2 regions of the Pseudomonas sp. 2FE genome follow, and region 2 is predicted to be linked to the other one. Evidence: riboswitches for the same ligand, from Rfam matches in the RefSeq annotation. Region 2 holds a riboswitch; the other holds the start of a gene.

Region 1 (15,272 bases), on a different contig from region 2:
AGTCGCGTATACCCTCGACCTTGAGCCGCATGAATTCATCCGAGCGCTGCTGCAAGGCCTCGGCCGTGCGCACCCGCTCCTCTTCCACCAGGCCATGAATAGCCTCACGCAAGCCTGGCCGGGTGATGCGGATAAACCGCCAAGGCTGCATCAAGCCGACGCTCGGCGCCTGATGCGCCGCCTCCAGCAGACGCGCCAGCAGTTCAGGCGCGACCTGGCCGCCACTGAAATGGCGCATGTCGCGGCGTTCGGCAATCGCGCGGTACACCGCCGCGCGCTCGGCTTCGCTGAACGCGTGCTGGCTCATGCAGTTGACTCGCTCATGGTAGGAACAGGGCCGCAGCCGCCTGGGGATTGGACGGCAGATAAAGGTGGATATAGGAAGCGGTCAGCCGGCCGATCCGGTAAACCGCCTCGGCCGTGCGCTTATAAGTCGGGCAGACGCCACGGGCCAGCGGCTCCAGGGCGCAGTCCAGCTCCGAATAGTGGTAGGTGTGGCCACGCAGGCGCCCTTCCGGCAATTCGATTTCCTGCAACGCCAGCGCCTTCAGGCGTTTGTGCATCAGCGCCTGGCCGGGCAGCAGACCGAGCAGCTCGCCACGCTCACCGTCTTTATCGGTCAGCGCCTTGAGCAGGTAGAGCATGCCGCCACACTCGGCGTGGATCGGTTTGCCGGCGGCGTGATGGGCATGAATCGCCGCGCTCATCGGCTGATTGGCCGCCAGCTGTTGCAGGTGCAGCTCGGGGTAGCCGCCGGGCAGATAGAGGCTGTCTACCTCGGGTATCTCGGCATCCTGCAGCGGCGAAAACTGAATCAGCTCGGCACCCAACTGGCGCAGCAGATCGAGGTTAGCCTGGTAGATAAAGGCGAACGAGGTGTCCCGCGCGACGCCGATGCGCACGCCGGCCAATAACGGCTCGATGGGCTGGCTCTCAAACAGCTCGGGCGCGGCAAAACTCACCGGCGCCGGCAAGCCGACGTCGGCACTCGCGGCCAGGGCATCGGCGGCGGCATCCAGACGGGCGTCCAGATCGGCCAGTTCTTCGGCCTGCACCAGCCCCAGGTGCCGGCTCGGTAGTTCGATCGCGGCGCTACGCGGCAAGGCGCCGTACCAATGAATGTGCTTGGGCAGGCAGTCACGCAATATCTCGCCATGGCGGATGCTGCCGGTGCGGTTGGCCAGCACCCCGGAGAACGGCAGATCGGCCTGGAAGGTGGCCATGCCGTGGGCCATGGCACCAAAGGTCTGGGCCATGCCGGAGCCGTCGATCAGCGCCATCACCGGCACGCCGAAATGCCGCGCCAGATCGGCGGCGGACGGTGTGCCATCGAACAGGCCCATGACCCCTTCGATCAGAATCAAGTCGGCCTCACCAGCGGCTTCCCAGAGCAGGCGACGGCTTTCCACCGCGCCGACCATCCACAGGTCGAGCTGATAGACCGGCGCGGCGCTGGCGCGGGCGAGGATCATCGGGTCGAGAAAGTCCGGCCCGCACTTGAACACCCGCACCCGCTTGCCCTGGCGCGTATGCAGCCGCGCCAGGGCGGCGGTGACGGTGGTCTTGCCCTGGCCGGAAGCCGGCGCGGCGATCAACAGGGCCGGGCATTGGCGTGCGGAGCTCATGCGCTCAAACCTCGTCCGTAGGGTGCATTCGACCGCAGGGCAATGCACCGCATGGCCTCCGGATGGTGGATTGCCGCGTTGCGGCGAATCCACCCTACTAAAGCCAGGCGCCTCAAAACTCCACCCCTTTCTGCGCCTTCACGCCGGACTTGAACGCATGCTTGAGCATGCCCATTTCGGTCACGGTGTCTGCCGCCTCGATCAAGCCGGGCGGCGCACCACGGCCGGTGGCGACCACGTGCTGCAACAGCGGGCGACCACCGATATCGGCCAGCACGGTGTCCAACGGCAAATAGCCATGCTTGAGCGCGATATTCAGCTCATCCAGCACCACCAGGCCGATCTCGGGGTCATTCAACAACTGCTTGGCCACCGCCCAGGCGGCGACGGCCTTGTCGATATCGCGCTGGCGATCCTGGGTGTCCCAGGTGTAACCCTCACCCATCACGTGGTAGCTGACTTCCTCGGGGAAGCGGCGGAAGAATCGCTCTTCGCCAGTGCTCGCCGCGCCTTTGATGAACTGCACCACGCCGACCTTCATGCCATGTCCCAACGCGCGGGCGACCATACCGAAGGCCGAGCTGCTTTTGCCTTTGCCATTGCCGGTGTGCACCAGCAACAGACCGTATTGGTCTTGCGCCTGGGCGATCTTTTCGTCGACCAGGGCCTTCTTGCGCTCCATCCGGGCCTTGTGGCGGGCGTCTCTTTCTGCTGACTCGCTCATCGTTTCACCTCAGAACCTTGCTGCACGTTGGAGGCTGCCCAAACACCGCTGGAAGCGCGAAAAGGGTGTAGAGACAGACTAGTCAGGAAAGAATGCCGCCCGGGACACGGCGGACAAAGTCTCGCCACCGCCGAACCAATAGCTGGCACCAGAAAGGACTTACTCATCGAGACAGGATCTCCACCACTCTCGCCCACAGGACTCAGGCTGGGTAAAGCTTGCGGAGAACAGCGGACGCACAGGCCGCAGCGCAGCCTACACGCCAGACAACGCCCTCCGCGATGCCGTGGACTGCGACAGGCCGGTCTCCGGGCTTACGAGCGGAACACCTTCGAGATGAGGCGTTCGCAAAACCGCACCTTCCCGTGCAGGGCACAGTGGCTAAAAGCGGCTTCTTGACTCGTCTACCGTTGCGGGGGCAGCGCCGGAATAGTTTTGCCTGACTGCTCATTAAATGAACAACTGCAAGAACGCACCGGCTTCCCTGTTTCACCCCGCCGGCACTAAGCCTGGGGGCACCTGAAGCAAGGCAGGCAGGTTAGAGGGTTGGCGGTGGAGCGTCAACGCGGCACTAAGGGTGAATATGGCCAGCTTGCAGCTGAACTCGGCATAGGTGCCGCCAAGCAGCGCACTTTGCCCGGCCGGTGGTGGCGGCCAAAGGCCTTATCCAGTCTTCAAATGCTCTGGCTAGGTGCCGGTGAAGTGTTGAGCTGGCCCGCTGGGTCTTGCACTTTTCCAATGCTCGCCTTGCAACAGCTAACTCAGACATAGCCAAACGAAAAGGCCGGACCCCATGGGTTCCGGCCTTTCGATTTGGTGGACCGAAGGAGGATCGAACTCCCGACCTCCACGTTGCGAACGTGGCGCTCTCCCAGCTGAGCTATCGGCCCTAAGACGGGCTGAATATAGCTCACCGGCTGCAGACTGGCGCTGGCAGGCGGACGCGGTCAAGCCTGTTCGAGTGAATCGTTGGAAAAAGCTGTTGGGGCGAACTCATGCGCCCAGGCCCTGCACAGCTGTCAGTGTTTACGGCAGAGGGTCAGACCATCGCCGATGGGCAGCAGAGACAAATCCAGGCGTTGGTCGTTTTTCAGGCGCCGGTTGAGGGCTTGGATAGCGCGGGTGTCGGCGCTGTCGGGCGCCTGTTCCAGGACTCGCCCACTCCACAGGGTGTTATCGAACAGGATCAAAGCGCCCGGCCGGGCCAGCACCAGGGCATGCTCCAGGTAAACCGGGTAGTTGGCCTTGTCGGCGTCGATAAAGATCAGATCGAAGGTTCCGCTCTGCCCTTCTCGCTCCAGCAGACCAAGGGTCTCCAGCGCCGGCGCCAGACGCAGGTCGATGCGTTCGTGCACTCCCGCCTGCTGCCAGTAGCGACGGGCGATGGCGTTGTAGTCGCCGGGCAGGTCGCAGCAAATCAGTTGGCCATCTTCCGGCATGGCGCTGGCCATACAGAGGGCGCTGTAGCCGGTGAAGGTGCCGATTTCCAGCAGGCGTTTGGCACCGATTAGCTTGACCAGCAGCGCCATGAATTGACCCTGCTCCGGGGCGATCTGCCAGCGCGCCATGGGCAAGGCTTGAGTTTCCTCGCGCAGGCACTTGAGCAGCGGCGTTTCACGCAGGGAGACCTCGAGCAGGTAGTTATACAGCGCGTCGTCGAGGTTCAGGGTACGGCCGGTCATGCGGCACTCCTATGTAAATGGGCGTGGGTAGATAGGCGCGTGCAGATCAGGGCGTGCGGGCGAGACGGGCCGGATTGAGCACCCGCTTGGCCTCCAGGTAGCTCTTCTGCCAGTAGGCAGTCGCCAGGCTATCCAAGCGCACGGTGCCGCCACTGGAGGGCGCGTGAACGAAACGCCCTTCCCCGACGTAAATACCCGCGTGGCTGACCTGACCGCCGCCATTGGTGGCGAAGAACAGCAGATCGCCGGTCTGCAACGCGTCACGCCGCACGCTCGGCGCACGCATGCCGATCATCTCGCGGGTTGAGCGCGGCAAGGCGATGCCGGCTGCATCCCGGTAGACGTAGCCGATCAGGCCGCTGCAATCGAAGCCGCTGTCTGGGGTATTGCCGCCGTAACGGTAAGGCGTGCCGACCAGCCCCAAGGCGCGCAACAGCACATCATCGGCGGCGCCACTGTGCTCGGTGGTGAAAACGCTTTCCGGAGGGGCGGTGTTGCTCGCGCAGGCAGTCAGCAGCGCGGCGAGTACGAGTAGGGCGAGACGGGCCGTGGCGGGCATAAGCGAGGCGGCTCTGATTCTTAGTGCGCTCTACTCTGCCGCGAGGTACGAGCGCGCGCAAGCTTTGCGCTTGCGCGCGCTGAACTCAATGGAGATTAAGGGTGCAGCGGATTGTGGCTAACCGAAGCCAGCGCCAAGGCGCGCTTGGCCTCGATGAAGGTACGGCTCCAGTATTTATCATCCAGGCTGTCCACCCGCACACCGCCGCTGCGGCTGCTGGAAGAATGGATGAACTGATCATCGCCGAGGTAGATGCCGGCGTGGCTGACCCGGCCACGGCCGTTGGTGCTGAAGAACAACAGATCGCCAGGCTCCAGCTCGGTACGCTCCACCAGCGGTGCATCGAGGTTGATCATTTCGCGGGTGGAGCGCGGCAGGCTCATACCGGCTTCTTCTTTGAACAGGTAACCGATAAAGCCGCTGCAATCGAAACCGGAAGACACCGAACTACCGCCGAAACGGTAGCGGGTGCCTACCAGCGACAGGCCGTGAGCCAGGATGCTGTCGGCAAAGGTCGGCAATTCGTAGGGTTTGTCTTGGGCGAAGTCCGGCAGCGGCTCGACAGTTTGCTCATCGGCAATCGGCTGGGGAGCTTCGGCGACCTGCGACTTCGGCGAGTAGCCGGCGCAAGCAACCAGGAAGACTGAGAGTGCGAGGGGCACGAGGGGTGCGAAGCGCTTTAGCATGGGCACGGCCGTGTCGAATTTTATGAAGCCGCGACTATGCCTTCCACAACCCTCACTTGCAAATTTAATTAGCCGGAATGTGACCCAGTAACTCCGGCAACACATCTAAGGCCCTACCCCGTAAATGCACATCCACCAGCCGGCTGAGGTCGCTGTGCATCGGGTTGATTTCGGCGGTGAAGCCGCCTGCGTGGCGGGTGCGCACGACCGGCTCGACTATATAGGGGAAGCTCGCCGTGGTCCCCACCGCCAGCACCACGTCGAAGCCTTTGCGCAGCTCGGCATAGAGCGTGTCGATGGCCAGCTCCGGCAGCAGTTCCTCGAACAGCACCACCGGCGGGCGCAGGATGCCACCGCACTGCGGGCATTTTGGCGGCAGCGGACGCTGTAGATGCTCTGCCAATTCAGCGCTCTCGGCGCCACAGGATTGGCAGAACAGCGGCGCCAGTTCGCCATGAATCTCGATCAGCCGCTCCACCGGACTACCCGCCGCGCGGTGGTAGCCGTCGATATTCTGCGTCAGCACCCAGCAGCCAGATTTGCGCCGTTGCAGTTCGGCGATAGCGTAATGACCGGCATTCGGTTTGGCTCCCAGGCAGGCCTTGCCCAGTTCGGCGAGGTATTTCCAGCACAGGGCAGGATCGCGTTGCAGCATCGGCCCAGAGAGCGCCGTCTCGATCGGCAGCCCTTCTTCGGTCACGCCGTTATACAAGCCGCCGAGACCGCGATAGGTCGGCAAGCCGGAGTCCGCGGAAAGGCCCGCACCGCTGATGATCAGGATGCGTTCGGCGCGCCGAAGCGCCTGAGCGACTCGCTGAATTGCAGTATCCATCGGGGCCTCCCTCACCCTCTAAGGGCGAATACCGAGTCTCGCGATCAATGATTGACCGTATGCGCCAACATCACCGAAAGCTGACACAGGGGCCGGCCGCTTTGGGCGTGCCACTGATTGAACGCGGCTTGCACGGCGGCAAGCTCCTTCAGGCTGGTGGGAGTCTTTTCGATGATCTCCTGCGCCTTCAGGGCCGCGACCATATCGTCAGTCGGAATGAAGGTGTCTTTGCCAACCATGCGCAGCAAGCGTGGCGCCGACAGCCCGCCGAGCTGGCCGCCATGTTTGGCCAGGTACTTCCACAGGCCGACGATATCGGTCACCGGCCAATCGGCGATCAGCGCGCCGAAACTGCCCTGCTGCTTCGCCACATCGAGGACAAACTGCGCGTTACGCGGCACGCTTTTCAGCTTGCCAAGGTGACGGATCAGCCGCGCGTCCTGCATCAGCCGCTCCAGATGCTCGCCGCCCATCAGCACGACTTTCTCGGGAGCGAAGCCGAAGAAAACCTCCTCGAAGGCCGGCCACTTGGCATCCACCAAGCTGTGTTTGAGGCCGGCGCGAAAGACCCGCAGGGCGATCAACGACAGGTAACGGTCATCAGCGATCTGGCGCAACTCGGCCGCCGACTTGGGGGTCGGCAGCCTGGCTTCCAACGCCGCCTTGGAGCCAAAGCGGTTGAGGCAATACTCATTGAGCCATTTATAGTCGCGCATGGGCTGCCCTGGCAGGGTTAATGCCGAGAATCACAGATTCATCACATCGACAAAGCGCGGTGTGGCGTTTTCATCGATGCGCAAACTGGTGAAGTCGAACAGATTGCGGTCGGCCAGCTGTGAGGGCATCACATTCTGCAGGGCGCGGAACATGATCTCGGTGCGGCCGGGCGTCTTGCGCTCCCACTCCAGCAGCATCTCCTTGACCACCTTGCGCTGCAGGTTCTCCTGCGAGCCGCAGAGGTTGCAGGGGATGATCGGGAACGCTTTGAGCTCGGAGTAGGCCTCGATGTCCTTCTCGCTGCAGTAGGCCAGCGGCCGAATCACCACGTTGCGCCCGTCGTCGGCACGCAGTTTCGGCGGCATGGCCTTGAGCGTGCCGCCGTAGAACATGTTGAGGAAGAAGGTCTCGAGAATGTCGTCGCGGTGGTGGCCGAGCGCCATTTTGGTCGCACCGATTTCATCGGCAAAGGTATAGAGGGTGCCACGGCGCAGACGGGAGCAGAGCGAGCAGGTGGTTTTGCCTTCCGGAATTTTTTCCATCACCACCGAATAGGTGTCTTTTTCGACTATGTGATAGTCGACGCCGAGGGCCTTGAGGTACTCCGGCAACACGTGCTCGGGGAAGCCCGGCTGCTTCTGATCCATATTGACCGCGACGATCTCGAACTTGATCGGCGCGACCTTCTGCAGATGCAGCAGGACGTCGAGCATGGTGTAGCTGTCCTTGCCGCCGGACAGGCAGACCATGACCTTGTCGCCGTCTTCGATCATGTTGAAGTCGGTAACGGCCTCGCCAGCCAGGCGGCGCAAGCGTTTCTGCAGTTTGCTTTGATTAACCGAAAGAGTGCCCATGGTGCGCTGAAGTCCGGGGGTTTACGAAAAGGGGTGGCGAAAACCGGCTATTTTACGCAGAAAGCGCCAATAGCCCTACCCTACTTGTCTTCAGGGCTGCGTCTTCAGGGCTGGTTGAGATTCCAGTCATAGCGATAGCGGGGTTTGCCGGTAAAGGCTTGCAACTGCTGCGCCAAGGCTGGGTTAGCGTAATGGATGAGGTGCGCGCGCAACCCCTCCTCGCCACCGAAGTCCTGCGGATACCAGTCATAAATCCTCGACAGCACCCATTTGCCGTCCTCAAAAGCCACCCCCCGCGGGTGGTTGATATAGGCCCGCGCACCCGCCTCCAGCAGGCGCTCGCTGTTCTGCGCGCTATAGGTCTCGGCCGCCAGATTGGGACAGCCGAGGCTGGCGCAATTGAGTGCGTAGTGCAGACGCGGGTCGCGCCAGAGCGGACGAAGAATGCGATGTTCGATGTCGTTGAGACTGAGCTTATAGCCGGCGACCTCGGTGACGGCCTTATCCCAGGGGCCGAACTGATACCAGGCGCCGAGACTGGTAATCGAATCCACCGGATAATTCTTGAGCACCTGCTGCACGATCAGCGCGTTATACAGATTGAGCCAATAGGCCAACTGCTCGGCACGGGTAAATTGCCGCGGATCGAGGGCGCTCAGTTGCTCGACGTACACATCCAGCAGGCGGCGATGGCGGCGATCCACATGGGCGTAGTCGAAACGCGCAATGCCACTCGGATGCTGGCTGTTCAGGTAGCGCGTCAGCAATTCCTGCCAGGCGCTGTGGTCGATATGCGCGGCGCGGCTTTCGTTGCTGACATCCCACACCGCCCAGCGCTCGGCCGCCGGCGCAGCGCTCACAGAACCCGCGAGCAGGATCAGAAAAATAGCGGTCAGCTGGCGCAACAGGCGCATAAACATCCTCCGACTCATGCAGGTGGGACAAGGCGGCACTCCAGTGAGTTCCGCCCACAAACCCGCGCGGCCGCTGTGCTAGGCTCGGTCGATGAACTCCGAACTGAATCCCGCCCTCGACCTTGCCGAACAGTTGCTCGAACTGCTGCGCGAGGCACCCGATGGTTGCAGCGAATATCTGCTGATCCAACGGCTCAAAGCGCGTCACTCGACACATATCCCGCACCTGGCACTGACCGACAAGCTGGTGCTGTTTCGCACCCACTTTCTGCTGTTCAACGCGCTCTACCAACTGCGCGAACGACTCTGGAATGAGCGAACCGCGCACCTGCTGATCAGCCCGTTGTGCGTGCAGTTACAACCCTATCAAGCGGGTAGCTCGGCACTCAGCGAACAGGATCCGCTGCGTGACTACTATCTGGATCTGCAACACCTGCGGGAAACCAGCGAAGACGACGTGGAGAAGCTGCTGACCAGCTTCTGGAAGCGCATGCAGGGCGGGGACGAAAAACGCGCCGCCTTGGAGTTGTTCGAGCTGGAGGAATCGAACGAGCCACTCAACCTCGGCGTTATCAAGCGCCGCTACCGACAACTGGTAAGCCAGCATCACCCGGATCGCGGCGGCAGCACGACGCGCCTGCAGTCGATCAACCTGGCGATGGAAATACTAGAGCGCTATTACAGCTGATATTTAGAGACGAATTTGCTCTAAACCCATGCCCCACGCGCCTTCCAGGCCAAGCCTATACTGCGACATACGGTCGCATAGGTTCGGCCCTGCACCCGGTGGCGCTACTCACGCGCGCCGGGCGCTACGCTGGGGGGCGACCGCTATAACAAGAGGAGGTGTTTGGCATGATCCATCACGTTTGGGGGCTCTTCACGCATCCTGATCAAGAGTGGCAAGAAATTCGTGGCGAAGAGGAAAGTATCAGCCACATGTATCTCACCCACGTCCTGATTCTCGCGGCTATTCCGGCTATTTCGGCTTATATCGGTACCACCCAGGTTGGCTGGACAGTCGGCGGCGGCGCACCCGTTATGCTGACCGAAGGCAGTGCCCTGTGGATGACGCTCATGACCTACCTGGCCATGCTCGCCGGCGTTGCGGTGATGGGCGCTTTTATCAACTGGATGGCCCGGACTTACGACGCCAGCCCAAGTATGGCGCAATGTGTCGTGTTCGCCGCGTACACCGCCACGCCACTGTTTATCGGTGGTCTTGCGGCGCTCTACCCTAGCCTCTGGCTCGCCATGTTCGTCGGCACGGCGGCGGTCTGCTACACGGCCTACCTACTCTATGTCGGCATCCCGGCCTTTATGAACATCCCCAAGGACGAAGGCTTCATGTTCTCCAGCTCGGTGCTGGCGGTCGGCCTGGTGGTGCTGGTGGCGATGATCGCGATGTCGGTGATCTTCTGGGGCCTCGGCGTTGGACCTGTCTACACCAGTTAAGAATCTTTCATTCATTAAGCAGACCCGAAACCGCCGTTTGGCGGTTTCGTCATTTTAGGGCTGCTGGCCGCGACGCGCTTGGGCATAATTCCGCCTGCATTTGGAGGACCCGATGCCCGAACAGCTCAATGCTCGTGTCGAAGCTTGTTACCAGCAGGCCGAGGCTTTTTTCAAGCGCCGCTTTACCCGCCCCGTGGTCAGCCTCAAGTTACGGGGGCAAAAAGCCGGAGTGGCGCACCTGGACGAAAACCTGCTGCGCTTCAACCCGCAACTGTACCGCGAAAACAGCGAAGACTTCCTCAAGCAAACCGTGGCCCACGAAGTCGCGCATATGATCGCGCGCGAGATGTTCGGCTCACGCATCCAACCCCATGGCGAGGAGTGGCAATTGATCATGCGCGGGGTCTACGAGCTGCCGCCCAATCGCTGTCACGCCTACGCCATCAAACGCCGCACCGCGACCCGCTACCTCTACAACTGCCGGTGCCCGGATCACGACTTCCCCTTCTCCGCGCAACGGCATGCACTGGTCAGCAAGGGCCGTCGCTATTTCTGCCGGCGTTGCCGGGCGACCTTGGTATTCAGCGGACAGCAGCGCCAGGAATAGGCGTACTGCCTTCGGCGAGTAACGCCCTACGCTCGTAGAGCAGCCTGCCATCACCGAGTAACGCCACGTAGGGCGGCCTCGGCGCGCAGCGCCAGCCCGCCAGCCCACTAGCGCCTGCGACGAGTAGCGCCCTAGCCGATTACCTTCGCCGCTCTCAACTCGGCGATCTGCTCGGCGGCATAACCCAGGCCACGCAGTACTTCTCCGGTATGCGCGCCTAACGGCGAGCCGATATGCCGTGGTGCCGGCAGGCCACCCGAGAACTTGATCGGACAGGCGATCTGCTTTTGCGGCGAATTACCGCCACGTGGCACTTCGGTGACCAGGTCGCGGGCTTTCAACTGCGGATGTTCGAGCGCTTCGGCCAGGCTCAGCATCGGTTCGACGCAGGCATCCAGAGCCGCGAAACGCTCGCTCCACTCGGCAAAGTCACGCTTCTCGAATTCAAGCTGGATCTCGCGTTTGAGCGCGCGCTGTTCTTCCGGTTTCGGCGACAAACCAAGCGCCGCCAGTTCCGGGCGGCCAAGGCCTACGCAGAACTGCTGCATGAACTGCGGTTCCAGGCTGCCGACCGAGAACCAGCGGCCATCGCGGGTGCGGTAGTAGTCGTAGAAGCTGCCGCCGTTGAGTGCCTGGCTCTCCATCTTCGGCTCCTCGCCGCAGGCCAGGTAACCGGCGCCGGCCATCGCATGCAGGCTGAAGACGCAGTCGGTCATGCTGACATCGACATACTGACCCTCACCGCTCTGCTGGCGCTGGATGACCGCCGCCAGCAGGCCCATCACGCCGTGGAAGGAACCCCCGGCAATGTCCGCCGCCTGGATGCCCAAGGGCAATGGCCCGGTATCGCGGCGCCCGGTCTGGTCGGCGATACCGGACAGGGCCAGGTAGTTGATGTCATGCCCGGCGCGGTCCTTGTAGGGGCCGGTCTGGCCGTAGCCGGTGATCGACACGTAGATCAGCCTGGGATTGATGGCCCTGAGCGCCGCATAACCCACCCCGAGCTTATCCATCACCCCTGGACGGAATTGTTCGAGGACGATGTCGTACTCGCCCAGCAACTGCTTGACCACCTCGACCGCTTCCGGCCGTTTCAGATCGAGGGCAATGCTGCGTTTGTTGCGGTTGAGGTAGGCATGGCTGGCCGAGATTCCGCCATCATGGGGCGGCAGTACGCGGAGCAAATCCATCCGCGTCGGCGACTCGACGCGCAGCACCTCGGCGCCCATGTCGGCCAGCAGCAACGAGGCGAAGGGCCCCGGCAGCAGGGTGGAGAAATCGAGAATCTTCAGTGAGGACAACGGGCCTTTCATGGCGGCTCCTGAGCAAAATAGCGGGGTCTCCTCCGGCACCTCTTGGTGCCAGTTCTGGCTTTGCTGGGTTTCGCCAAAATCGGCCCTACCCAGCCTACGGTTGCTCCCCATGTAATGGCCGGTCACCCGACAACCCGGCATTCCCGCGCAGGCGGGAATCCAATAAACAGCAGAGCGGATGCTGGGTTATGGCCTTCGGCCTAACCCAGCCTACAGCTTAAACACCCGGCGGGCGTTGCCGTGGAGGAACTTGCCCTCCGCCTCCGCAGACAGCCCCAGGTCCTTGATTTGCGCCATGCAGCGCGCGTGGGAAAGCTGCGGGAAGTTAGTGCCGAACAGCACCTTGTCCTGCCCGTAGCTCTGCATAAATTGCAGCAGCTGTGGCGGGTAATAGCGCGGCAAATAGGCCGAGGTGTCGATATAGAGGTTGTCGTGCTTCCAGGCCAGGCCGATCATCTCGTCGGTCCAGGGATGGCCGATATGCCCGGCGACTATGCGCAACTCGGGGAAGTCCAGCGCCACCTCGTCCAGATAGGGCACCGGTCGCCCGGTCTCGGACGGCATCAGCGGGCCGGTATGGCCGACCTGGGTGCAGAACGGGATGTCCAGCTCGATGCACTTCACATACAGCGGATAGTAGAGCCGGTGATTCGGCGCCAGCTTCCACAGCCAGGGCACGATGCGCAGGGCCTTGCAGCCCAGCTCGGTGACTGCCCGTTCCAGCTCGTGCACCGCCGCCACGGGCTTACTCAGATCGACCGTGGCAACGCCGACGAAGCGATCCGGGAAGACGCGCGTGAATTCGGCGACCTCGTCGTTCGTGCAGACCCAGCGCTCCGGCCGGCACCAGGCGGCGAGCAGCAGTTTCTCGACGCCGGCCTTGTCCATCTCTGCGACGGTTTGTTCCGGGCTCAGACAGTGATCGAGCAAATGCGCGGAGCCGGACTTCTCGAACAGTCGAGCGACTTCCGGCATCAGCTCGCGGGTTCTGCCCGTGGCCGGCTGGGCCCAGGCGTCAATGGCGCCGCTGGTGATGGTCATGGTTATCTCCTGCGTCGGGTGGGCCTTGGCCCACCGTGCAAATCCCGCTGGTGGGCCAAGGCCCACCCTACGTCAGTCCGGATGCGCTCAGAGCTTCATCCCGCGGCTGATAATCTCTTTCATGATTTCCGAGGTGCCAGCGAAGATCCGCTGAATCCGCGCATTCGCGTACATCTTGCAGATCGGATATTCCCACATGTAGCCCCAGCCACCGTGCAGTTGTACGCCTTCGTCGACGACTTTGCCGAGCAGTTCGGTGGTGAATAGCTTGGCCTCGGCGGCGACTTCCGGAGTGAGTTTCTTCTGGTTGTGGTCCATTACGCAGCGGTCGACGAAAACTTGCGCCACATCGACCTGAGTGCGCATTTCCGCCAGCTTGAAACGGGTGTTCTGGAAGTGCGAAATCGGCCGATCGAAGGCTTTGCGCTCCTTCACATAGTCGATGGTCACTTGCAGCGCCGCCTCGGCCCCGCCGACCGCGCCACAGGCGTTGGTCAGGCGTTCCTGGGCGAGCATGTTCATCAGGTAGAAGAAACCGGCCTTGGCATCACCGAGCAGGTTGGCCTTCGGTACTTTGACGTTATTGAAGAACAGCTCGGCGGTGTCCTGGCTCTGCATGCCGAGTTTCTTCAGGTTGCGCCCGCGCTCGAAGCCTTCCATCCCGCGCTCGACCAGAAACAGGCCCATGGCGTGTTTGTTCGCCGGGTCAGTCTTGGCCGCAACTATCACCACGTCAGCCAACAGCCCGTTGGAGATAAACACCTTGGAGCCGTTCAGCTCGTAGTGATCGCCCTTGTCGACCGCCGTGGTCCGCATCCCGGCCAGGTCGGAACCGGCGCCCGGCTCGGTCATCGCCACCGCGAGGATGCTTTCGCCACGGATGATCGCCGGCAGGAAGTGGGCTTTTTGCTCGGCATTGCCGTACTCGGCGATATAGGGGCCGCAGAGCGCCGAGTGCAGCGGCAACATGAAACCGGCCTCGTTAACGTTGGCCAGCTCCTCGCACATGATCTGCTCGTAACGGAAATCCTTGAGCCCGCTGCCGCCGTATTCCTCATCGGCCCACGGCAGCAAAAAACCCATCTCGCCGGCCTTTAGCCAAACCTCGCGACTCACCACCCCGGCCTCTTCCCAGGCCTCCTGGTGCGGCACCACTTCCTTCTGCAGAAAGGCGCGGAAGGACTCGCGGAACATGGCGTGCTCGGTGTCGAAATGAATGCGGTGCATCTGGGCAGCTCCCTGCGGATTGAATCGTCCCGCAGGGTAGGCGCCGCCGCCACAACCGCTCAATGACCCAAGCGCTCAGGCTCGATTGACCCATTCGGTCAGCAGGCAGCGCTCTTGTAGGCTGGGCAAATCTCACCGATCGAGTACAACATCGCGTTCAGAATGCAAACACGTTCATGGCACAATGCCTCCGGCTTCCTTCAGATTCGCGGTCACCCGCGCGCCCTTGCCTTCAGCCAACACTTCCCCTTGCCGGGTGTGTAGAGGGCTTTCACCTCCAAGTCATCCAGGCTCACTACTGCCCGGAACAGCGCCAGTCACGGCGCTGCCTGGCGCACACATAAAAAAACCGGGCGTTGCCCGGCTTTTCTATGTGTGCTTACTCATTCCAGTTCTATTTCAAAAGTAGGAAGTAGAACGCGTGGCGCTGCCGACAACGTTATACGAATGAAAGAAAATTGGACTCACCACATCAGATCGTCCGGCACCTGATAAGCGGCATACGGATCGTCCGCATCCGGCGCTTCGGTCGGGGTGTTGAGCAGTATCACCCGGCGCGGATCGCGCTCTTGGATCTTCAATGCGGCTTCACGCGGGATCACTTCATAACCGCCGCCATGCTGAACGATGGCCAAAGAACCACGGCTCAGCTTGTCACGCATCAGGTTGTTGACGGAGAGGCGCTTGACCTTCTTATCGTCGACGAAGTTGTAGTAATCCTCGGTGGTCAACTTCGGCAGACGACTCTGCTCGATCAGTTGCTTGATCTGCGCGGCCTCGGCCTTCTTCTGCGCCTTTTCCTGCTGCTGGCGGTTCAGCTCCTGATCGCGCGCGGTCTTCTCGGCCATGGCTTGCAGGGCGGCACGCTGCTGCGAATCGTCGACCTCGATTTGGCCTTTGTGCTCCAGGCGTTTCTGCTTCTGTTTTTCTTTGCCGACCTGCTTGGCCTGCTTTTGGTTGACCAGGCCGGCTTTCAGCAATTGGTCGCGGAGAGAAAGACTCATAACCTACCTTTGCACAACGAATGAGAGATGTA
Region 2 (15,272 bases):
CTCATCGTGATCCCCCTGGATTTCCTCAATTTCCCCGAGCACGGCATAGCGTGTCTGGCGAGAAAAGCTGGCGCAGTCGAAAGGGATCAGGCAGCGGTCAGCGGCTATCAGCGCCGAGATGCTGTAGAAGTCGAGGCCCGAGTATCCAGGTAAATCCGCTCGTAATCCTCGTCCAGCTTATCCAGAAGCTTGCTCAGCTTTTGGGCCCGGTTTTTTATGCCCGCGCGTTGCCTAGCATGCAGCGGATTGAGCGAATACAGTGCGTGGCGGTTGATCGGATGCTAGGCGTTCAAGCATCGCGAAGTCAGTATGAAGGCCAGTGGTAAGATGCCAGCGGGACCACTACTCGCAGACATACGATGAAGCTGGAAGGGCGTTTCTGGATCACGCACAACGGCAAAGACCTTGCCGGGGAAAGACGCATCGCCTTGCTGGCGCGGATCGACAGCACGGGCTCGATCAGCCAGGCAGCGAAAGCCGTGGGCGTGAGTTACAAGTTTGCCTGGGACTCTGTCGATGCCATGAATGCCGCCGCCGGCAGCCCACTGGTCGAACGCAGTGCCGGTGGCAAGGGTGGCGGCGGGACCCGCTTGACGCCGGCTGGCCATGCCTTGATCGAAGCCTTCCACCGCTATGAGCGAGAGCATCGGCTTTTTCTCCAGCGCTTAGGTGAGGATGCCGGGATCTCATCCTTCCTAGAGATCATGGAACGCTTGCGCATGAAGACCAGTGCGCGCAACCAGCTGTTCGGCAAGGTCAGCGCGATCCAGCGCGGCGAGGTCAACGACCGGGTCGAGTTCCATTTAGACAGCGGCGATCGCTTGTGCGCGTCGATCACGCACGACAGCACCGAACGTCTCGGACTCAAGGAAGGGGATGCCGTCTACGCCCTGATAAAAGCCTCTTGGGTCCTGTTGGTTGACTCCGACTTCACCCCCAGTGAGCCAACGGACAACTTGCTGCATGGCGAAGTCCGACAGGCCACCCGAGGGAGCGCGGAAACCGCGGTGGCGATTGAACTGCCGGGCGGCGCGTACATTGCCGCGGTGCTGAGCAATGCACATGCCGATGACCTTGAGCTCTGCAGCGGCAAGCCGGTAGCGGCCCTTATCAAGGCGGCCCATATCATTCTGGGCAGGTTTTAGCGCGGCTCGGTCCTTGGCCACGATCCTAGCGTTCAACCGCCCTCTGCGCGGGCTGATGATCTAGGCGGGCGAAAGCGCGCTGAGCAGGCTCTGCGGGTCGCTGAATTCGCGGTCGACCGGCGGCAACTGCGGCCGGCGCAGCACCAGCACCGGCAGGCCCAGCTCCCGCGCCACTTGCAGTTTGGGTTCGGTGGCCTGGCTGCCGCTGTTCTTGCTGATCAGCACATCGCTGCGCAGCCGGGCGAACAGTTCGCGCTCGCCTGCCAGGCTGAACGGGCCGCGCGCACCTATCACCTCGGCGCGTGGGTTGCCGGGCAGGGATTGCAGGCAGCGCACGCTCCAGTGTTGCGCCTCGGGGATCTCGTGCAGGTGCTCCAGCGGCTCGCGGCCGAGGGTGAACAGCGGACGGTGAAAGCCCTTCAGCGCTTCGATCAGCCCGGCCCAGTCCGCCACTTCGCGCCAGTCGTCGCCGGCTTGCGCCTGCCAGCCGGGGCGGCGCAAGGCCCAGCAGGGAATGCCGGCCAGGCGCGCGGCCGTGGCGGCGTTCCGGCTGATCTGCGCGGCGTAGGGATGGGTGGCGTCCAGCAGCAAGCCGATGCCGGCCTCGGCGATAAAACGCGCCAGCCCTGCGGCGCCGCCGAAGCCACCGACGCGCACCCGGCAGGTCAGGTCGTCCGGCACCCGGCCCAGCCCCGCGAGGCTGTAGAGGTGCTCGGGGCCCAACTGGCGGGCGATGGCCAGGGCTTCGGTGATGCCGCCGAGCAGGAGGATGCGGCTCATGGTTGCTCGAGCGCCGTGCCGACGCCTGCTTGTCCCACGATCCGGCCCTGGCGGTCGATGGCGAACACCTCCAGCGCCACCTGCGCCGGCACTTTGCTGCGGGCGAAGTCGAGGGCCTGCCTGCAGACCGCATCGCCCAGGGCAAACCCCGCGGCGCTGGCCAGCGCCAAGGCTTGTTGGCTGGTGTTGGCGGCGCGCATGGCGTACTGCAACTCGGCGCCGGCGCCCAGCTCGCCGGCCCAGTCGGCCAGTTGCGGCAGGTCGATACTGGAATGCCGACTGTGCAGGTCCAGGTGACCGCCGGCCAGCTTGCTGATCTTGCCGAAACCGCCGCACAGGCTGAGTTTATCCACCGGCGCCTGGCGCAGATGCTTGAGCACCGCACCGACGAAGTCGCCCATCTCGATCAGGGCCGTGTCCGGCAGGTGGTAGTAGGCGCGCATGGCGTCTTCGCTGGCGTTGCCGGTGCAGGCGGCCAGGTGCTGGAAGCCGTTGGCGCGGGCGACGTCGATGCCCTGGTGGATCGAGGCGATATAGGCGGCGCAGGAGAACGGCCGGACTATGCCGCTGGTGCCGAGAATCGACAGCCCGCCGAGAATCCCCAGCCGCGGGTTCATGGTTTTCAGCGCCAGCGCCTCGCCGTTCTCCACCCCGATCGCCACCTCGAAGCCGCCGGCATAGCCTCGCTCGGCGGCGAGTTGGGTCAGATGGCTAGTCATCATCTGCCGTGGCACCGGGTTGATCGCCGGCTCGCCCACCGCCAGGGTCAAGCCGGGTTTGGTGACCGTGCCGACGCCCGGCCCGGCCTGGAAACGCACGCCGGGCTCGGCGCTCAGGCGCACACGGGCGAACACCAGGGCGCCGTGAGTCACGTCCGGGTCGTCGCCGGCATCCTTCAGGGTGCCGGCTTCGGCGCCCTCCTCGAACAAGCGGCAAAACTCCAAACGCATCAACACCTGTTTGCCCTTGGGCAGGACGATTTCCACCGCATCGCTGGCCGAACCAGCGAGCAACAGGCGCGCGGCGGCCAGGCTGGTGGCCGTGGCACAACTGCCGGTGGTGTAGCCGCTGCGCAGGGGCGCAGGCTGTTCGGGGGTTTCGTCGCGCATGCCGTCAGCCGTTCATCCTAGACACTCCACATCCTCACGCAGCGGCTTGCTCACCTCAAGCAGCGTGATGGGCAATGCCGCGCGCCAGGTGTCGAAATCGCCGAGAGGCTGAGCCTGGGCCACGCTGATGCGAGTCAACTCGCCGCCATGGACCGCCCGCCAGGCCACCAGGGTCGCCTCGCTCTGCAGGGTCACCGCATTCGCCACCAGCCGGCCGCCGGGGCGCAACTGGGCCCAGCAGCTTTCCAGCACACCGGGCAGCGTGACACCGCCACCGATGAAGATTGCATCGGCTGGCGGCAAGCCGTTCAAGGCCTCGGGCGCGCTGCCGGCGACCAGTTGCAGCCCGGGCACGCCAAGGGCCTCGCGGTTCTGCGCGATCAAGGCCTGGCGCCCGGCGTTGGCCTCGATGGCGATGGCACGACAGCTGGGATGGGCGCGCATCCACTCGATGCCGATGGAGCCGCAGCCGGCGCCGACATCCCAGAGCAGTTCGCCCGGCGCCGGGGCCAAGCGCGCCAGGGTGATGGCGCGGACATCGCGTTTGGTCAGTTGGCCGTCATGGGCGAAGGCCGTGTCCGCCAGGCCCGGGGTCAGCGGCAGGCGGCGCGCCGTCAGCGCGGCCAGGCAGTCGACCGCCACCAGGTTGAGCGCCGCCGTGCTGGCCAGGCTCCAGCCCTGCGCCGTGCCGTCGATGCAGCGCTCCAGCGGGCCGCCCAGGTGCTCGAACACCCGCAGGCGGCTGGCGCCGAAACCACGCTCAGCGAGCAGCGCGGCGATGGCGGCGGGGCTGCTGCCGTCATTGCTCAGCACCAGCAGGCGCGCGCCGGGGTGGATCTGGGTATGCAGGGCGGCTAGCGGGCGGGCCATCACCGACAGACAAGCCACGTCCTGCAGGGGCCAGCCGAGCCGCGCGGCCGCGAGGGAGAAGGACGACGGCGCCGGCAGCACCAGCAGCTCAGCGGCCGGCAACCGCCGCGCCAGGCTGGCGCCGACGCCGAACAACATGGGATCGCCGCTGGCCAGCACGCAGACCGGCGTACCGCGCGCCGCCAACACGGGTGTCAACGCGAAGGGGCTCGGCCAGGCTTGGCGTTGCCCGCGCAGGCAAGCAGGCAGCAGATCCAGCTGGCGCTGTCCACCGAACACCACCGAGGCTTCCAGCAGCGCCCGCCGTGCCGGTTTGCCGAGCCCGCTGAAGCCGTCTTCCCCGATCCCCACCACCGTCAACCAAGGCGACATCCGCAACTCCTCACTGGCATTTGCTGCACACCCCGCCAGCATCCGACGAGGAGGCGTTTCCCAGGAACCTGTCAGGCTCCAAAGGCCGGGCAAAGCAGGCATAATAGCGCGTTCGTCGGTGCCCTAAAGTAAGTTCAAGATCTCGCGAGCTAAGGCCAGACAAGGCGAAATTGGCTGAAGAAGCGGAGTTGACTGTAGTCAATGAGCATTCTAAAGACGATTTCAACGCCGTATGGCCGACGCGCAGCAGATCGCCAACAGAAAGAAAGGGCCGAAGAGGGAACACGGAAAAACCGTGGCTGCCCCCGCAACTGTATGCAGTGAGTTCGAGCGCCCCTCCGCCACTGGTTCACACCGGGAAGGCCGCGCCGGATGTCGAGCCCTGTGGATAACCCCTCTAAGGTGTTATCCACAGGGCTTGCAACTGCCAGCCAGGAGACCTGCCGCCGAACTTGGTCGCGTGTGCAAGCATCGGACGGGGTGTGCCGATGTCGTGGAGAGTTCCCTGCGGGGAGCGCTCGCCCGGTCACCGCGACAGCCGATCGGGTGACCCTTTGAACGACAGCGCGCCGCAGTCTCACGAACTGCCCCACGAATTGCCCAGCGAGCCACGCCCTTCGGCGTGCCCCGGACTGCTGCGCATAGTGCAGGCTCGCGACGGCGGCATCTGCCGGATCAAGCTGCCAGCCGGTCGCTTGCGGGCCAGCCAGGCCTTGGCCGTGGCGGCTGCTGCGCAGGAGCACGGCAGCGGTGTAATCGAGGCGACCAACCGCGCCAATCTGCAGATTCGCGGGGTGCGCGTCGGCCAGGAAGATGCCCTGATCGCCAGCCTGCTGGCCGCCGGCCTCGGCCCCAGCAGCCCAGGCGCCGATGATGTGCGCAACCTGATGGTCAGCCCGGCCGCCGGCCTAGACCCGGCCGCCCTGCTAGATGTCAGCCCCCTGGCCGAACAGTTGCTGGCTACCTTGCAGGACAATCCCTCGTTGCACCGGTTGTCGGCGAAGTTCGCCCTGCTGCTGGATGGCGGCGAACGCCTGGCCATGCTCGAACATCCCCACGACCTGTGGCTGAGTGCCCTGCAGGGCGGCGGCCGGCCGCTGTTCGCCTTCGGTCTGGCCGGTTGCCCACCCCTGCCCGGCAGCCCGGACACGGCCCTCGCCGCCGTCACTCTGGCGCAGGTGCCGGCGCTGGTGTTGGCGTGCCTGGAGCTGTTCCTCGAACTGGCCGGCCCCGAGCACAGCCGCATGCGCCAGCTGCTGGCGGAACTGCCGGCGCAGGCCTTCCTCCAGCGTCTACAGGCTCGGCTGGACTTCCCCTTGCAGCAAGACGCAGCGCTGCGTCAGTGGCGCCGCCCGGCGGCCGAGGCCTGGGCGCACCTGGGTCTGCAGCCGCAGCTGCAGCCTGGACTGCTGCAAGTCGGCGCAGCACCGCCGCTCGGCCGCCTGCACGTGCAGCAGCTGATCGAACTGGCGCGGCTGACGCAGCAGTTCGGCGACGCCAGCCTGCGCCTGACGCCCTGGCAAAGCCTGTTGCTGCCGAATATCCGCCAAGCCGACGGCCCGACGCTACTGCGCGCCTTGGGCGAACTCGGCCTGGTCTGCGATCCCCTGCAGCCGCTGGCCCGCATCATCGCCTGCAGCGGCTCGGCCGGCTGCGGCAAAGGCCTGGCCGCGACCAAGGCGGATGCCCTGGCCCTGGCTGCACGCCTGGCCGGCAGCGCGCCTCTGCCCGGCCTGCACCTGAGTGGCTGCCCGCGCTCCTGCGCCGCCGCCCATGATTCACCGCTGACCCTGCTGGCTGTCGCCGACGGGCGTTATGACCTCTACCAACGCGATGCGGCGGTGCCCGGCTTCGGCCGACCGCTGGCGCGCCATCTGACCATTACCGAGGCCGGCGACCTGCTGGCCGCGCTGCCTGACCCATGGAAACCGACCGATGATTGATTACATCCGCGATGGCCAGGAAATTTACCGCCAGTCCTTTTCCATCATCCGCGCCGAAGCCAAGTTGCAGGACATCCCCGCCGACCTGGAAAAACTCGCGGTGCGGCTGATCCATGCCTGCGGCATGGTCGATGTGGTCCAGGACCTGCGCTTCTCGCCGGGTGCCGGCAGCGCCGGGCGCCAAGCCCTGGCCGCCGGCGCGCCGATCCTCTGCGATGCGCGGATGGTTGCCGAAGGCGTGACCCGCGCACGCTTGCCGGCGAACAACCAGGTAATCTGCACCCTCAATGACGAAGGGGTGCCGGAAATGGCCCGCGAGTTCGGCAATACCCGCTCGGCGGTCGCGCTGGAGCACTGGCGCGAACACCTGGAAGGCAGTGTGGTGGTGATCGGCAATGCCCCGACCGCGCTCTTCTATCTGCTGGAGATGCTCGACGCCGGCGCGCCGAAACCGGCGCTGATCCTCGGCTTCCCGGTAGGCTTCGTCGGTGCCGCCGAGTCCAAGGAGATGCTCGCGGCCGACAGCCGTGGCGTGCCTTACGTCATAGTTCGCGGTCGCCGCGGCGGCAGCGCGATGGCCGCCGCCGCAGTCAACGCCCTGGCCACGGAGGTGGAATGATGAGTAGCAAAGGACGTCTGCTCGGCATCGGCGTGGGTCCCGGCGACCCCGAGCTGATCACCCTCAAGGCCTTGCGCCTGCTGCAGGCCGCCCCCGTGGTCGGCTACTTCGTGGCCAAGGCCAAGATCGCCAAGGGCCAGCACGGCAACGCCTTCGGCATCATCGCCGCACACCTTGGCAGCGAGCAGCAGACCCTGCCGATGGTCTACCCGGTGACCACCGAGAAGCTGGCGCCGCCGCTGTGCTACGAGGACATCATCAGCGACTTCTACGACACCTGCGCCGAACAGATCGCCGCGCACCTGGAAGCAGGCCGCGATGTGGCGGTGATCTGCGAAGGCGACCCGTTCTTCTACGGCTCCTACATGTACCTGCACGATCGCCTGGCCGGCCGCTATGCCGCCGAAGTGGTGCCCGGGGTCTGCTCCATGCTGGGTGGCGCGGCGGTGCTCGGTATTCCGCTGGTGTACCGCAACCAGAGCCTCTCGGTGCTCTCCGGGGTGTTGCCGGCGGACGATCTCAAGCAACGCCTGGCCGCTACCGACGCGGCGGTGGTGATGAAGCTCGGACGCAACTTCGACAAGGTTCGCGCCGTGCTCGAAGACCTCGGCCTGGCTGAACGGGCGCTCTACGTCGAGCGGGCAACCATGGACAACCAGCGCATAGTGCCGCTCGATCAGGTCGATCCGATGGCCTCGCCGTACTTTTCGCTGATTATCGTGCCGGGCGAAAAATGGCAGGCCTGATGACGCGCCCGATTTTGCTCCGCTCGCCCGCAACATGGTGACAAAAGCCTGAGTAGGGTGCGCCGCGCGCACCAACCGGCCTCGGTGCGCACGGCGCACCCTACGGATGTTCTCGCGACGCAGATGTTTCCCTGACCGCGTTGACGATCTACCCGACATTTAACTGGTACCCCAGCATGCATAACGCCCCGGCCATCGTCATTCTCGGCAACACCAGCCTGGCCACCGCACGCCGCATCCAGGCACTTTATCCACAGGCGGAGATCCACGGCCTGCGTGGCCGCGTCGAAGGCGTCGAGCAGCCCTACGACGACTTCGGTGACACCCTGCGCGAACTGTACCGCCGCGATACGCCGATCATCGCCCTGTGCGCCGCGGGCATCGTCATCCGCACCCTGGCGCCACTGCTGCAAAGCAAAGGCGCCGAGCCGCCGGTGTTGGCCGTGGCCGAGGATGGCAGCGCCGTGGTGCCGCTGCTCGGCGGCCTCGGCGGGGTCAACCGCATGGCCCGCGAAATCGCCGCCGCGCTGGACGTCGCGCCGGCCATCACCACCAGCGGCGAACTGCGCTTCGGCACCTGCCTGCTCAATCCGCCCGCCGGCTATGCGCTGGCCGATATCGAACAGGGCAAGCGCTTCGTCTCCGACCTGCTCGGCGGCGAGACGGTGCGCATCGAGGGCGACGCGCCGTGGCTGGCCAAGGCCAGGCTGCCGGTGGATGACCGGGCCGGACGGGTTATCCACATCAGCCCGGCGGATCGCCCCGCAAGCGGCACCGAGTTGCTGATCCACCCCCGCGTGGTCATGGCTCTGGTCGATTCGATGGAGGGCGATACCGCCGCCACGGTTCGCGCCGGCCTGACCGGCGCCGGCCTGGCGCCGCTTTCCCTGGCCTGCCTGCTAGCCCCGTGCGGACGGATGAGCGATGCCCAATTGCCCAGGGCCGCCGAAGCGCTCGGCGTACCGCTGCGCTTTATTGCCGACGACCCAGCGCTGCCCGCGCTGAACCAGCAAGTCGGCGGCATCCGCCTGTTCGTCTCGCCCGAGCCAGTCGACCCAGCCGCCATCGGCCAGGCCCGTGGCCGCTTGACCGTCGTCGGCCTTGGCCCTGGCGCCGCCGAATTCATGGTGCCGGCCGCCAAGCTGGCGTTGCAGCAGGCCGAGGATGTGCTCGGTTACGAGACCTACGTGAAGATGGCCGGGCCGTTCCGCCCGGAGCAGGTGCTGCATTGCAGCGACAACCGCGAAGAACTGCAGCGCGCCCGGCATGCCTTCGAGTTGGCCAGCAGCGGTCGCGCGGTGGTGGTGGTGTCGTCCGGCGACCCCGGGGTGTTCGCCATGGCGGCGGCGGTATTGGAAGCGCTGGAAGCCTCGAGCGATCCGCTCTGGCAGGCCGTCGACCTACAAATCTTCCCCGGCGTCTCCGCCGCCCTGGCGACTGCCGCACGGGCGGGCGCACCGCTGGGCCACGACTTCTGCATCCTGTCGCTGTCGGACAACCTCAAGCCCTGGGACATCATCGAACTGCGCCTCGAGCATGCGGCGGCGGCCGATTTGGCGCTGGCCTTCTACAACCCGATCTCCCGCGCCCGCCCCTGGCAACTGGGGCGCGCGCTGGAGATAGTCGCCGGCCATCGCAGCGGCGATACCCTTGTGGTGCTCGGTCGCGATATCGGCCGGCCGGGGGAAACCCTGACCCTCACCACCCTCGCCGAGCTGCGCCCGGAGCAGGTGGACATGCGCACCATGGTGATCATCGGCTCATCGACGACCCGACGCTTTCCCCGTCAGGATGGCGGCGCCTGGGTCTATACGCCGCGCTCTTATCCCTGAGGTCTGCAGGCTGTTTTTAGCTACTTGGCCGCAGCGGGCGGCCCAGCCACGGCATGACGGGCAAGCGGCGAGGTGCCGTGGCTTGCGGCTACCCTCCGCGGTTGAGCGGCTATGCTTGGGCTTACCGCCCCCATGCCTTTGCAGCGACCTGCCAGGAGATAATCGATGTTGCCCACGCCCACTGCCGAGAAGGCGCTGTCCCACGGCCTGCTCGATATATTGATTCGTGCCGGGCTGATCGCCGTGCTGGTGACTTTCTGCTTCCAGATCTTCCACCCCTTCCTCGACCTGATGCTCTGGTCGCTGATCCTGGCGATCACGATCTACCCGCTGCACTGCAAGCTCCTGGGCAAGCTGGGCAACAATGAAGGCCGCACCGCGACGCTGATCGTGCTGATCGCCCTCGCCATCCTCATGGTGCCGATCTACCTGTTAGGCACCTCGATGGCCGACTCGGTGGAGCAGGCCATGGCCATGGTCAAGAGCGGCGGCTTCCATATTCCGCTGCCGGCCGACTCGGTCGCCAGCTGGCCGCTGGTGGGCAACGCCCTGCACGGTTTCTGGCTGCAAGCCGCCACCGACCTGACCGGCCTGGCGCAGAAGCTCGCCCCGCACCTCAAGGGTGTCAGTCTCACCCTGCTGGGTAAGCTCGCCGGCCTCGGCATGGGCCTGCTGATATTCATCTTCGCCCTGATCATCGCCGGCATCTTCATGGCCTATGGTGAGAGCGGCGGCCGCAGCGCGGTGCAGATCGCCTCGCGCATCTCCGGCCCGGGCAAGGGAGCGCAAATCACCGAACTGTGCACCGCCACCATCCGTGCGGTGGCTCAGGGCGTGGTCGGCATCGCCTTCATCCAGATGCTGCTGATCGGCGTCGGCTTCGTGCTCATGGGCATCCCCGGCGCCGGTCTGCTGGCCCTGGCGGTACTGCTGCTCGGCATCATGCAGCTACCGGCCACCCTGATCACTCTCCCGGTGATCGCCTTCGTCTTCGCCACCGAGGGTGCCAGCATGGCGACCATTGCCTTCGCCATCTATGTCTTCGTCGCCGGCCTGGCCGATAACGTGCTCAAGCCCCTGCTGCTCGGCCGGGGCGTCGATGTACCGATGCCGGTGGTGCTGATCGGCGCCCTGGGCGGCATGGTCACCGGCGGCATCATCGGCCTGTTCATCGGCCCGGTGGTTCTGGCGGTCGGCTACCAGCTGTTCTGGCAATGGGTCGAAGACCAGCCGCAGGGCGGCGGGCCAGGCGAGCAGAAGCAGACCTGACGCGACCCGGCTCGCCCCCATGTCGCCCTTACTTCGCCCAGGCCGGTTACTCCTGCTCGGCGCACTCGGCCTCAGCGGCTGCGTACGCCTGGGCCCGGACTTCCAGGCACCGGGCGAGGCATGGGTCGAACACTGGAACAGCCCGGCGCTCGAGCAGGCCAGCCAGCAGCGTCCGCAACCCGACTTTCTGCAGTGGTGGCAGGTGTTCGCCGACCCTATCCTCGACCGCCTGATTGCCGAGGCCGACGCCCACAACCCCAGCCTGAAGATTGCCGGCCTGCGGGTGATGGAAGCCCGCGCCCAATTGGGCATTGCGCAGAGCGGACGCTACCCGCAACTGCAGCAGGCCAGCGCCGATAGTCTGTACTTGGACCGCAACCAGTCCGGTGGGCGTAACCCGCAGGACAGCCATTTCTGGCAACACAGTGCGGGCTTCGACATAGGCTGGGAGCTGGACTTCTGGGGCCGCTTCAGCCGCGCCATCGAGTCGGCCGATGCCAGCTACTTCACCGCCCAGGCCAATTATGAGGATGTACTGGTACTGCTGCGGGCGCAGGTGGCCGATACCTATTTCGCCCTGCGCACCACCGAAGCGCGTCTGCGTGTCGCCCGTGTGAACGCCGAGCAGCAAAAGCGCAGCTATGAAATCACCGAGAAGCTGTTCAAGAGCGGGCAGACTGCCGAACTCGACCTGCAACAGGCCAAGACCCAGTATCTGGGCACCCTGAGCAGCATTCCCGACTTCGAGGACCAGGTACTGCGCACCCGCAACGCCCTGGCCGTGCTGATCGGCCGTCCGCCCAGCCCGCTGCCGGAGTTGGCCGAGAAAGAGGAGCTGATCCCGCTGATCGATCGCGCCGTGCTGCAGGACGTACCCGCCAACCTGCTGCTGCGCCGGCCGGACATACGCGCAGCCGAACTCACTGTCGCCGCCCAGTCGGCACTCATCGGCGTGGCCGAAGCCGATCTCTACCCCTCGCTGAGCCTGCTGGGCAGCATCGTCTGGTCCGCCAGCTCACTGGACGGCGCCTCCAACAGTCTGGACCTGGTCGGCGGCCCCAGCCTGCGCTGGAACCTGTTCGACCACGGCCAAATCAGCAACAACGTGCGCGTGCAGGATGCCCGCTTGCAGCAGCTGATCGAGGTCTACCGCGACAGCGTGCGCCAGGCGGCGCGTGAAGCCGACGATGCCGCCAATGGCCTGATCAAGGCGCTTGAGCGCGAGCGTATCCTGCGCGAGGCGGCACTGGCCGCCCAGCGCTCGGTGACCCTGGCCAACGCCCAGTACCTCGAAGGCTACTCGGACTTCCAGCGCGTGCTGGATGCCCAGCGCGCGCTGTTCCTGCAACAGGATAACTACCTGCTCAGCCGTGCCAATGCAGTGAGCAATCTGATTGCCCTGTACAAGGCCCTTGGAGGCGGCTGGTACAGCGCTCAGCCGAGGGTCGACCAGGCCAGCCGCGAGCAGATGCAACAACGCACCGACTGGGGCGACCTCCTGGATGAGCCCACGGACCCCACGGCCAGCGCATCCCCGACTCCACACAAGGTAAGTGACGATGAGTGAAGTAGCGCAGCCCGCCCCCTCGGCTCCGGACACCGGCGCGCCCGCACCTACCGCCGACCCGGTAAAGAAGGGCGCGAAGTGGGTGACTGGGCTGATCGGCCTGAGCCTGGTCTGGTACCTGCTGGCCGACCGCTTTACTCCTTACACGCAGCAGGCGCGGGTGCAAGCCTTCGTCGTCCCGGTGGCCGCAGAAGTGGCCGGCCGGGTGACCCGGGTGCAGGTGCGCAACAACCAGGACGTCAAGGCCGGCCAGGTCCTCTTCGAGGTGGATCAGCAGCAGTATCAGATCGCCGTCGATCGCGCCCGTGCCGATCTTGAGTCGACACGCCGGCAGATCGGTGCCAGCACCGCCGGAATCGACTCGGCGCAAGCATCCTTGCGGGCCGCCCAGGCCAACGAACTCAAGGCTCAGCAGGATAACCAACGTCTTGAAGGCTTGTACCGCGACGATCCGGGAACCATTTCCGTGCGTCTCCTCGAGGTCTCCCGCTCCACTCGCGAGCAGGCCATCAGTCAGGTCGCCGCGGCCAGGGCCGAAGTGCAACGCGCACGTGAACAACAAGGCGGCAGCGAGGAAGACAACGCCCAACTGCGCAGCGCCGCCACCGCCCTGGCAAAGGCCGAACTGGACCTGGCCAATACCCGGGTACGGGCACGTTCGGCCGGGCTGATCACCGACCTGCGTACCGAGGCCGGACAGTTTGCCGCAGCCGGCAGCCCGGTCATGACCCTGATCGCCATCCACGACGTATGGATCAGTGCGGACATGACCGAGAACAACCTGGGCCAGGTCGAGCCCGGCACCCCGGTTGCCATAGTGCTGGACGCGCTGCCTGGCGAGATATTCAAAGGTCATGTGCGCAGCGTCGGCTATGGGGTCAGCGTCGGCCAGAGCACCGCGCCCGGCAGCCTACCGACGGTGGAGAACAGCCGCGACTGGCTGCGCCCGGCCCAGCGTTTTCCGGTGGTGGTGGAAATCGATCCGGGTGAATTGACCGACCTGCGCGGCATCCGCGTCGGCGGGCAAGCCGAAGTCATGGCGTTCCCCCGCGAGGGCAACCCGCTCAACCCGCTTGGCCGCCTGTTCCTGCGCCTGATGAGCTGGCTGTCCTATGCCTATTAAAAGCGCGCCTACTGACCGCATGCCCACTGAGCGCGAGCCCCGCAGCCAGCGGGCACTGCGCCTGGCCAGCGGCACCGCGCTGTGCCTGGCCGCCAGCTTCGGCCTGAACCTGCCGATCCCCTTCCTGGCGCCGCTGCTCACGCTGTTTCTGCTGGCCTCGCTGAATCGGCCGCTACCCCTCAAGGCCGGGCTGGGCCTGGCGCTGATGGTGATGCTGACCACCGGCAGCGGCCTGCTGCTGATCCCCTTGCTGCGCTACGCGCCGCTGAGTGGCGTGCTGCTGGTCGGCCTGTGCCTGTTCCTGGCCTTCCGCTATGGCCTGCGCGGTGGCAACCCGCTAGTAGCGACCTTCCTGGTGGTCGGCCTGACCCTGATCTCCGCCGCCGGCACCACCGATTTCGGCCTGGCCGTCATGGTCATCGGCGCCTTGGTCAAGGGCCTGCTGCTGGCCGTGCTGGCCGTGATGCTCAGCCATTGGCTATTTCCCGAGCCGGCCAATGCCCCAGCCACTCCTGTCCCAGCCAAGTTGGCGCCCGCCGAGGCCGGCTGGATTGCCCTGCGCGCCGCCCTGGTGGTGCTGCCGGCCTTCCTGCTGGCGCTGATCGATCCGGCCAGCTACCTGCCGATCATCATGAAATCGGTGAGCCTCGGCCAGCAGAGCTGCACCACCAAGGCGCGCGATGCCGGCCGCGAGTTGCTCGGCTCGACCCTGCTCGGCGGCCTGTTGGCGATCCTGTTCTGGTGCGCCCTCAGCCTGTTTGTGCAGCTATGGATGTTCTTCCTGTGGATGCTGCTGTTCGGCCTGCTGGTGGCGCGCAAGCTCTATGCCCTGAGCCCGACCCGGCAAAGCCCCGGCTTCTGGCTCAATACCCAGGCCACCCTGATCATCCTGCTGGGTCAGTCGGTGCAGGACAGCGCCGCCGGCAAGGATGTCTACAGCGCCTTCGCCGTGCGCATGGGGCTGTTCATCGCCGTCACCCTCTATGCCTGCCTGATGGTCCACCTGCTCGACCAACGCCGCCGCGTGCGGCAACACGCCCGCTGAAGAGGTCACCCATGCTGCTCAATCTGCTGACCGGCCTCCCCGTGATGTTGCTCTGCCTGCTGCTGCAGGCCATTTTCCTGGCCGTGTGCCTGCGCCAGTACGTGCGCTTCAGGCAGGCCCGGCAAGGCCGCGAATCGCAGTGGCTGGATATCCTGTTGCTGTCGATGGTGATGCTGCTGATGTTGCTCGGCAATTTCGTGCAGATGGCCATCTGGGCCGCCCTGTTCATGCTGCTCGGCGAATTCGGCGAGTTCGCCACCGCGCTCTATCACTCGGGGGTCAACTTCGCCACCCTGGGCTATGGCGATATCGTCATGTCCGAACGCTGGCGTCTGCTCGGCCCGCTGGAAGCGGCCAACGGCATCCTGATGTTCGGTGTCTCCACCTCGGTGATGACCGCCGCGGTGATGGATGTCATCAAGCACAACCTGGCCCGGCTGCAGCCGAACGAGCCCCCTGCAAGACGAGACGACGTTTTCCCTAACCATAAGGGCTAGGCGAACGGCGGTGCTTGTGTGTTGAATTCAGGACTCCCACACCCGCCGCGCGCTTATCCCTGAGGCTTATTCGACGGTGACGCTCTTGGCCAGATTGCGCGGCTGGTCGACATCGGTGCCCTTGAGTACGGCGACGTAGTAGGACAGCAGCTGCAACGGGATGGTGTAGAGGATCGGTGCCAGCGCATCGAGGATGTGCGGCATGTTCACCACATGGGTGCCCTCGCCGTTGCCCAAGCCGGCTTGCTCGTCGGCGAAGACGATCAGCTCGCCGCCACGGGCGCGCACTTCCTGCAGGTTGGATTTGAGCTTTTCCAGCAGCTCGTTGTTGGGCGCCACGGTGACCACCGGCATG

The links. Region 2 has a riboswitch for cobalamin ahead of cobG (precorrin-3B synthase). Riboswitches for the same ligand answer to the same signal wherever they lie in the genome.
Region 1: linked by a shared signal. The riboswitch ahead of cobO (cob(I)yrinic acid a,c-diamide adenosyltransferase) and the one ahead of cobG (precorrin-3B synthase) in region 2 are both predicted to bind cobalamin.

The regions. Positions count from the first base shown of each region.
Region 1 covers NZ_SCMO01000001.1:254,796-270,067, reverse strand. Annotated here, with positions in the region: gene bluB (5,6-dimethylbenzimidazole synthase) at 1-307, opposite strand, end outside; gene FFS12_RS01325 (cobyrinate a,c-diamide synthase) at 321-1,625, opposite strand; gene cobO (cob(I)yrinic acid a,c-diamide adenosyltransferase) at 1,738-2,349, opposite strand; cobalamin riboswitch at 2,631-2,887, opposite strand; tRNA gene FFS12_RS01315 (tRNA-Ala) at 3,164-3,239, opposite strand; gene FFS12_RS01310 (O-methyltransferase) at 3,369-4,031, opposite strand; gene FFS12_RS01305 (C40 family peptidase) at 4,078-4,590, opposite strand; gene FFS12_RS01300 (C40 family peptidase) at 4,686-5,276, opposite strand; gene FFS12_RS01295 (NAD-dependent deacylase) at 5,341-6,108, opposite strand; gene FFS12_RS01290 (DNA-3-methyladenine glycosylase I) at 6,153-6,824, opposite strand; gene ttcA (tRNA 2-thiocytidine(32) synthetase TtcA) at 6,855-7,679, opposite strand; gene FFS12_RS01280 (DUF547 domain-containing protein) at 7,784-8,593, opposite strand; gene FFS12_RS01275 (DNA-J related domain-containing protein) at 8,685-9,281, shown strand; gene FFS12_RS01270 (Yip1 family protein) at 9,449-10,048, shown strand; gene FFS12_RS01265 (SprT family zinc-dependent metalloprotease) at 10,161-10,655, shown strand; gene FFS12_RS01260 (CaiB/BaiF CoA-transferase family protein) at 10,787-11,968, opposite strand; gene FFS12_RS01255 (amidohydrolase family protein) at 12,179-13,009, opposite strand; gene FFS12_RS01250 (acyl-CoA dehydrogenase family protein) at 13,097-14,236, opposite strand; gene FFS12_RS01245 (DUF2058 domain-containing protein) at 14,701-15,240, opposite strand.
Region 2 covers NZ_SCMO01000002.1:401,028-416,299, reverse strand. Annotated here, with positions in the region: partial or broken gene FFS12_RS20120 (ParA family protein) at 1-215, opposite strand, end outside; gene FFS12_RS07000 (TOBE domain-containing protein) at 360-1,145, shown strand; gene FFS12_RS06995 (cobalt-precorrin-6A reductase) at 1,206-1,925, opposite strand; gene FFS12_RS06990 (cobalt-precorrin-5B (C(1))-methyltransferase) at 1,922-3,034, opposite strand; gene cbiE (precorrin-6y C5,15-methyltransferase (decarboxylating) subunit CbiE) at 3,047-4,276, opposite strand; cobalamin riboswitch at 4,508-4,739, shown strand; gene cobG (precorrin-3B synthase) at 4,831-6,219, shown strand; gene FFS12_RS06975 (precorrin-8X methylmutase) at 6,212-6,838, shown strand; gene FFS12_RS06970 (precorrin-2 C(20)-methyltransferase) at 6,835-7,584, shown strand; gene cobJ (precorrin-3B C(17)-methyltransferase) at 7,761-9,416, shown strand; gene FFS12_RS06960 (AI-2E family transporter) at 9,582-10,685, shown strand; gene FFS12_RS06955 (efflux transporter outer membrane subunit) at 10,705-12,252, shown strand; gene FFS12_RS06950 (HlyD family secretion protein) at 12,245-13,375, shown strand; gene FFS12_RS06945 (DUF2955 domain-containing protein) at 13,395-14,420, shown strand; gene FFS12_RS06940 (potassium channel family protein) at 14,432-14,917, shown strand; gene glmS (glutamine--fructose-6-phosphate transaminase (isomerizing)) at 14,984-15,272, opposite strand, start outside.